DNA from 2 places in the Symbiobacterium turbinis genome. Region 1 is predicted to be linked to the other one. Evidence: a T-box and tRNA genes for the amino acid it is inferred to sense, from the RefSeq annotation. Region 1 holds a T-box; the other holds one or more tRNA genes.
The links. A T-box is a leader RNA that pairs with one kind of tRNA and senses whether it is charged. The one in region 1 lies ahead of gltX (glutamate--tRNA ligase), so its partner is inferred to be a tRNA-Glu.

Region 1 (3,951 bases):
TGCAGCTGGTTCAGGGCGGCGTTCAGCTTCCGCCGGTGTTGCTGCCGGGCCTGGGTTAGGATCCGCAGTTCTGCATAGACCCCGTCTGGCAGATACGGCACGGAGAACCGGCCTTGCAGGACCAACTGGGCGTTGAGCCAGGCGTCTTTACGGTCGTTCTTCGTGGGCGAGTTATCGTCCAGTTCCTTGCTCGCCTTGACATGGGCCGGGTTGACGATGACCACCGTGAAGCCCGCCTGCTGGAGATACCACGCCAGCGGCTTCCAGTAGTGCCCGGTCGGTTCCATCCCCACCACCACGCGGGTAGCGCCAGCCTTCTCCTTCGCTCGTGCGATCTTTCCCAGTAGACGGTCGAACCCTTCCCTGCTATTCTGGAAATGGAAGGGGCTGCCCACGGGCACCTCGGTCCGTCCGTCGACCACCCAGGCCCAGTGCTTCCGCTTGGCGATGTCGATACCGACCACCACCGTGGGTTCACCTCGGACCAGGGCCAATTTCCTGGCTCGCTGCTTCAATTGCATTGCGTTCCGTGACCTCCTGTTACGAGTGGTGATTACCTTTCACACCCTACCGTATCAGGAGGCCTTTACTTTTCTCAACGCCGTCCTACATCATTACAGGACTGCTTTGCTGACTTCTGCCGGTTCAGCCGGGCCTCCCGACCCGGGTTACCAGCGTTGCTGGCGTTCCCGGCAGACCTCCCCGGGTAAGGACGCTGACCTTCGCCCCGCACCCGCCCCATCTACTGCACCGCCTTTTGGCAGCCTCGGGTTTTGCTGTGTCATGCCAGCTCACCCTAGCGGCACAGCCTCGTATGAGGTTCGTGTTCCTCGGGTCGTGGCTTTGCCTCCGGCTTCCTCCAGATTCCGCCTCGCGACGGACGCCCTTGCCTTTGGCTAACGGGCTGATGCTGCCTCGCCCGTAGCGGACTTTCACCGCCAAGTCAGCGCCCATGCCGGGCGCACATGAAGCGGGCGGAGGCTGTCCTCCGCCCGCTATATATGCAGCTGCCGCCCGCATCATGCACGGCGTCGCCGCAGGCCACGCATGGGCCCGTCGCTAGCAATACGGCGCCATGCGCTCCAGCACCCGCTCCCGGCCGATGAGATAGATGGTCTCGAACAGGCCCGGGCTCGCGGTGCGGCCGGTAATGGCGACCCGGATCGGCTGGAAGCTCTCCTTCGGCTTCAGGCCCATTTCCTCCTGGGTGGAGCGCACAAGCTTCTCGATGGCCGGAATGGTCCACTCCACCGTGCGCAGCCCTTCGCTGACCCGCTGGAAGAACGGCTTCACCGCGTCGGTGAGGAACTTCTTCGCCGCCTTCTCGTCCACCTCGATCTCGTCCTTAAGGAAGATGTCCACGTGCTCGGGCACTTCGGCCAGGGTCTCGACCCGCTCGTGCACCTGAGCCATGACCTCCTTGAACCAGTCCCAGTTGGCCCGGGCCTTCTCCTCGGTGTAGAGGCCCGACTTCACGACGAACGGCAGCGCCAGCTCCGCAAACTCATCCAGACTCTTCTTGCGGATGTAGACGCCATTCATCCAGTTGAGCTTGTTCCGGTCAAAGACCGAGGAGGCCTTGGTGACCCGGCCGAGGTCGAAGTCGCGGATCAGCTCGTCCTTCGTGAGGAACTCCCGGCCCGACTCCGCGCCGGGCGGCGTCCAGCCCAGAAGGCTCATGAAGTTCAGCATGGCCTCGGGCAGGTAGCCCTGCTCCCGGTAGTCCCGAATCGCCGCATCGCCCTTGCGCTTGGAGAGCTTGCCGCCTTCCGGGTTGGTCATGTGGCCCAGGTGGCCGATCTCCGGAACCGGGAAGCCCAGCGCCCGGTAGATGAGCAGTTGCACCGGCGTGTTGGAGATGTGCCCCTCGCCCCGCAGGATGTGGGTGATCTTCATCGTGACGTCGTCGATCACCACCGCGAAGTTATAGAGCGGCATGCCGTTGGCGCGCATGATGATGAAGTCGCCGATGGAGTCGGTGGGGAACTCGATGGGCCCCCGGATCAGGTCGTTGTAGCCGATGACCTCGCCCTTGGGCACCCGGAAGCGGAGCACCGGCTTGCGCCCCTCCGCCTCGAAGGCCGCCTGTTGCTCCGGCGTGAGGTCGCGGCAGCGCCCCTTGTACTGGTAGGGCCGGCCTGCAGCCTGCGCCTCCCGGCGGTCGGCGTCCTCCTCTTCCTTCGTACAGTAACACTTGTAGACATGGCCGCTCTCCAGCAGCTGCTGGGCGTACTGCCGGTACAGCTCCAGCCGCTCGGTCTGCCGGTATGGACCATACGGGCCGCCCTTGTCGGGGCCCTCGTCCCAATCGATCCCCAGCCAGTCCAGGTCCTCGAAGATCACCTGCTCCCACTCGGGGCGCGACCGCTCCCGGTCGGTGTCCTCAAACCGCAGGATGAACTTCCCGCCGTGCCTCCGGGCATAGAGCCAGTTGAACAGAGCCGTGTGCACGTTTCCCACGTGGATGGGACCGGTGGGGCTCGGTGCAATGCGTACGCGAATGGTCATGTTGTGCCGTCCCCTCTTTCTGAAAATGAATAAGCCCCGTCCGCTTAGGGACGGGGCTCTGCCCGCGGTACCACCCTAGTTAGGCCTCAGCCTCACTCGGTTCCCGATAACGGTGGGTGGCCGTTCGGCTTACTGACTGCACCGGCTCGATACCTGTGCAGCGTTCAGCGCGAAAGCTCCAGGGCCTCTTCGGCGGACGTGGGCGCCGGTTTTCACCAGGCCCGGCTCGCTGCAGCTCCACGCACCCGCGTACTCTGCCCTCTCATCGCCGTGCGATTTCTCTGCAGTATTCTACCGCGCCGCGCCGGCGAAATCAAGTTTTGCTAGATCTCGCGCCGGCCTTCCAGGGCCTTGGCCAGCGTGACCTCATCGGCGTACTCCAGATCGCCGCCCATGGGCAGGCCCCGGGCGATGCGCGTCACCTTCACGCCCAGCGGCTTGATGTACCGGGCGATGTACATGGCCGTGGTCTCGCCCTCGGTGTTGGGGTTGGTACAGAGGATGACCTCCTGCACCTGCCCGTCGCCCAGGCGGGCCACCAGCTCCTTCACCCGGATGTCGTCGATGCCGATGCCTTCCATCGGGTTCAGGGCCCCGTGGAGGACGTGGTACAGGCCCCGGTACTCCCGGGTCTTCTCCATGGCCACCACGTCGCGCGGCTCCTGCACGACGCAGATTGTACTCCGGTCGCGATCCTCGTCGGCGCAGATGTGGCAGGGATCCTGATCGGTCAGGTTGCAGCAGACCGAGCAGTACTTCACCTTTGCGCGGGCCTCTACCAAGGTGCGGGCGATGCCCTCGACCACGCTACGGTCCATGTGGAGGATGTGAAAGGCCAGCCGCTGCGCGGTCTTCGGGCCAATGCCCGGCAGTTTCGTCAGCTCCTCGATCAGGCGGGCGATGGGCTCAGCGTAGTACATGAACGGCTAGAACAGGCCGGGGAAGCTGGGCAGGCCGCCCGGCATGACCTTCTTCATCTCGGCCTCGGCCAGTTCCTCGGCCTTCTTCATCCCGTCGCTGATCGCCGCCACGATCAGATCCTGGAGCATCTCGATATCATCCGGATCCACGACCTCGGGCGCAAGCTTGACCTCCGTCACCCGGCGGTCGCCGGTCACGGTCACCCGCACAGTCCCGCCGCCCGCGGTGCCCTCAACCGTCATCTTCGCGATCTCTTCCTGCGCCTTGGCCATGTTCTTCTGCATCTTCTGGACCTGGCGCATGATCTGCTGCATGTTACCGCCACCCGGAATCATCAGGAGCCCTCCTCGTCGTGTTCATGGATCAGATCTGGGGGAAAGATGCTGCGCAGCCGCTCCATGAGCGGGGAGTCCCCCTCCGCGGCCGGCTCCGGCTCCGCCTCCCGGGCGGACTGCTCACCCGGGTCGGACGCCGGGTTTAGCCCGGCCAGTTTGGTCTCTGCTTCCTCCGGCGAGAGAATCT
Region 2 (3,951 bases), 190 kb from region 1:
TGGCGAGGTCGAGCACCGCCAGGTCCAGGGTGGCGAACGTATCTCCCGGCCCCCGGAGCAGGAGGACGGAATTGACCGTCTTCACGGCCGCATCGGCGTTGAACCCGGCGTCCAGCAGCTGCTGCAGCAGGCGGACGGATTCGCCGGACTGCACCGCCGCCTCGCGGCCGACGCCCATCCCGTCGCTCAGGGCCAACAGGAACCGGCCGCCCGAAAGAGGTCCGGTGACCGCGGAGTCGCCCGAGATGTGGACCCCCCGCTTGGGCATGCGCGCCACCGCCGCGGTGGCCCTGAAGACAGCGGGCATGCCGCGGTGGGGCCTGTCCCCCTCCGCGATCTCCTGGGCCATGCGGTCCAGCATGCGAGCGACGTTGTGGATGTACTCGCCTGCGATGGCCCTGCCCTCTTCCAGGCGGCGCGCAAGGGCACGGTCCGACCGGTCCAGATCGTGCAGGTGATTGAGCGTCACCGCCACCTGGGCGGGGTGGATGCAGCGCTGTTCCAGCGCGGCCGGCAGCGGGCTCAGCGGCAGGTGGCCCTGCTCCTCGATCTGCTGCCAGAGGTCGGCCAGCAGCTGCCGGGTCTCCGCCTCCTCCTTCTCCCAGCATTGCGCAAGCATGGAACACGACTGGCAGACCTGCTCGTTCAGCGTGCGCAGGCGGCGCTGAACGGCCGGCTCCGGCGACGTGCTCACCGCGGCCACCTGGGTGTAGGTGCGCTGAATCTCCTTCAACACCTGCGCCATGGCCCGCAGCCGCTCGCGCGCGCCGAGCACGGCGCCGTCCTCCTGCGGGGCGGCTTCGCGGGCGGGCGGCTCCCTGCGCTCGCTGCGCAGGGCCTGCGCGAGGCCGGCGACCCAGGCGGACGGCACCAGCCAGAACAGCACGGTGGCGGCGGCGGCCGACAGGACCATTGCCTCCAGTACGGCGCCCTGTCCCTGCGTCGCCATGCTGTAGGAGAGGAACCCGAGGGCATAGGCCAGTCCCACACCCGGCTTCTTCAGGTCGCGGAAGGCGCCGCCCAGAAAACCGGCGACCACGTAGGCCATGCCCTGGCTGTCCGACAGCGAAGGACCGGCCCACAGTCCCGCCCCGGGCGGGTTCGCCAGCACAGTGAGAAACGACGACATGCCGATCACCGCGCCGGCGGCGGCGCCCCAGCCCATGCCGCCCGCGTGGGCGCAGAGCAGCACGGCCAGCCCGGCGAACAGGCCGTGCAGCGAGAGCTGCCCCCACAGGGTCAGGTCCTGCAGTCCGGTGAAGGCAGAGGCCAGCAGGATGATGGCCGGGATCGGCAGGTCAAACGGAGCGCTCTCCTGGTACCGCCCCCGGGTCAGGTCGGCGACGGCCAGGGTGAAGATGAGCGCCAGCACGCCGGTGAGGCTGGCCCAGAACGTCAGCTGCACCGTGCCGGCCGCGGGGTCCTGGAAGAGCCCCTGCCCGGCGGCCACCGCGGAGGCGAGCACGGCCGCGATGAGCGGGCTGTGCTGGCGGCTCACCTGCGTGAGCCCGGCGAGCGCGTGCACCAGGCCGATGGACATGGCGGTGGTGGCGAAGACGGAGAGCGGCTGAACCAGGGCTGCGCCTCCCAGCAGCGCGAGGGCGACGGGCAGCGCGGCGAGGCCGCCGAACCCGGCTGCGCGCACTGCCATGTAGAAGGCGATGCCGAAGGGGGCCACGGGGCTGATGGGCTGCGCCCGGCCCATCAGGAACGCGAGAATGAGCCCCGCGTACAGCGGCGGATTCCAGGCCCGGACCAGGCGGCTCCGCAGCCATCCAGGGAAGCGCCGCGAGCCTCTCCCGGCCGGCTCGGCGCGGTCGGACGATGATCGGAAAGCCACACGATCACCCTCTGCAGGCGATGTTGCAGCATCCAGTGTACCGCATCGGCCCTGCCGGAATCTGTCGAAATTTGGCAGTCGCGCCCGCGATTTCCCCGGCGACGCGCAAAGCGCCCGGCGCTGGTCCGTGCCAGCGCCGGGCGCATTTCCGTGTGGTGACCCCAACGGGATTCGAACCCGTGCCGCCGCCGTGAAAGGGCGGTGTCCTAGGCCTCTAGACGATGGGGTCAACATCTGGAGGCTAGCTTAGCTTATCAAAGAATCCGGCACGGCGTCAAGTAGTTGACGAATTCCAGCGCGTCGGCATTATGCGTCGCCCCGCGGCTGCGGCACAAACACGTCCGCATCATCCTGCAGCAGCACGCGCACGCGGGTGCCCTCCGGCATCGGTCCGGCGTGCGCGGGAATGACCGCATAGGCGTTCGCGAAGCGCATCGAGCTCAGGACGCCGGCCCGCTGGGCCATGCTCGTGTCCAGCCGGATCTCCCCGTCCGGCCCGTTGTACGCCCTGGCCCGGAGGTACCGGGTGATCCCGGCCTTCTTCAGCACGGGCTGATCCAGCACCCCTTCGGCCGCGCGCAGGCCCAGGCGGCGCCGGCCCAGGAGGTGGTCCAGCACAGGGCGCACCAGCAGGTCGAAATCGGTGATCGCTGCGGCGGGGTTGCCGGAGAGACCAATGACCAGGCGGCCGTCCAGCACCGCCGCGCACACCGGCGTGCCGGGCTTGATGCTGACCCGCCAGAAGAGCTGCTCCGCGCCCATGACGGCCAGGGCTTCCCGCACGACGTCAAACCGGCCCACCGAGACCCCTCCGGTGGTCAGGAGCAGGTCGCAGCCGCTCGACTCCCGCAGCGTGCCCGCGATGACCTCGGTCACGTCGCGCGCAACGCCAAGCAGAATCGGAATGCCACCCGCGGCCCGCACCAGCGCGGCAACGCCGGGGCTGTTGGAGTTGCGGATCTGCCCCGGCCCCGGCGCCTCGTGCGGCGCCACCAGCTCATCGCCGGTGCTGAGGATCCCGACCCGGGGTCGGGCGAAGACGGGCACCTCCAGGATGCCGAGGGCCGCCAGCAGGTTGATCTCCTGCGGGCGGATCTGGTGCCCGGCCTCCAGGAGCAGCTCGCCTTCCTTTACATCCTCGCCGATCGGCGCCACGTTCTCCATGGGCGGCACGTGGCGGAAGATCCGCACCCCCTCGGGGGTGACCCGCACCTCCTCGAGGCGGATGACCGCGTCCGCGCCCGGAGGCACCGCGCCGCCGGTCATGATGGCCACCGTCGTGCCCGGCGCCAGCTCCGCCTCCTGCGGGTGCCCCGCGGGAATCACCCCGGCCAGCGGGAGGACGACGGGGTTCTCGCGCGTCGCAAGGCGCGTGTCTTCCGAGCGAACGGCGTATCCGTCCATGCCCGACCGGGGAAACGGGGGCAGGGACTCAGGCGCCCGCAGATCCTCAGCCAGAATAAGCCCCAGCGCGTCCTCCAGCGGCACCCGTTCGACCCGCCGGGGCGGCGCGCGGTGAATCAGCAGTTCACAGGCCTCCTCAACCCGTAGCATGCCGGTCCCTCCCTAGCTCTTCGTTTCCGCTCCCTCGGCCCCGCCGCCGGCCGCTCGGTCGTCATCACGAACGGCCTTCATGGAGTCCCGGAACTCCCGGATCGTCTGCCCGATCGACCTGCCGAGCTGCGGGAGCCTGGAAGGACCGAAAATGAGCAGGAGCACGATCACGATAAGGGCCAGTTCCATCGGCCCGATACGCTGTAGCATCTCATCCCCCTCCTACTGGCGGAGCAGACGCTCCTCCACGAAATCGGCGATCCCCGCGATGTCGTTCCAGTCAAACCGGGGAAGGCCGGTCTCGACCGGGAGGTCGCCGGCCACAGCCATCAGCGTGGGATCGTCCGCGCAGAGAAGCCGCCCCTCGTTGCGGGCGCTGCTGAAAATCTCGATCTTCGGGAACCGCTCCCGCTTGAACCCTTCGGTGACCACGAGGTCCACGGGCCCCAGCAGCGCGATGGCCTCCGCCGCGGAAAAACCGCCGTCGGGCACCGAACGAACCAGCCCGATCTGCCCGGGCCCGATGATGCAGACCGCCTTCGCCCCGGCCTGCCGGT

Region 2: it encodes a tRNA-Glu, which carries the amino acid that the T-box ahead of gltX (glutamate--tRNA ligase) is inferred to sense. The anticodon was not compared.

What each region holds. Positions count from the first base shown of each region.
Region 1 covers NZ_AP042433.1:2,936,718-2,940,668, reverse strand. Annotated here, with positions in the region: gene ACZ45O_RS14145 (IS110 family RNA-guided transposase) at 1-521, opposite strand, end outside; gene gltX (glutamate--tRNA ligase) at 1,060-2,508, opposite strand; T-box leader at 2,552-2,783, opposite strand; gene recR (recombination mediator RecR) at 2,832-3,428, opposite strand; gene ACZ45O_RS14130 (YbaB/EbfC family nucleoid-associated protein) at 3,435-3,743, opposite strand; gene dnaX (DNA polymerase III subunit gamma/tau) at 3,764-3,951, opposite strand, start outside.
Region 2 covers NZ_AP042433.1:2,750,586-2,754,536, forward strand. Annotated here, with positions in the region: gene ACZ45O_RS13255 (SpoIIE family protein phosphatase) at 1-1,840, opposite strand, end outside; tRNA gene ACZ45O_RS13260 (tRNA-Glu) at 1,994-2,069, opposite strand; gene ACZ45O_RS13265 (molybdopterin molybdotransferase MoeA) at 2,147-3,394, opposite strand; gene tatA (twin-arginine translocase TatA/TatE family subunit) at 3,407-3,604, opposite strand; gene mobB (molybdopterin-guanine dinucleotide biosynthesis protein B) at 3,617-3,951, opposite strand, start outside.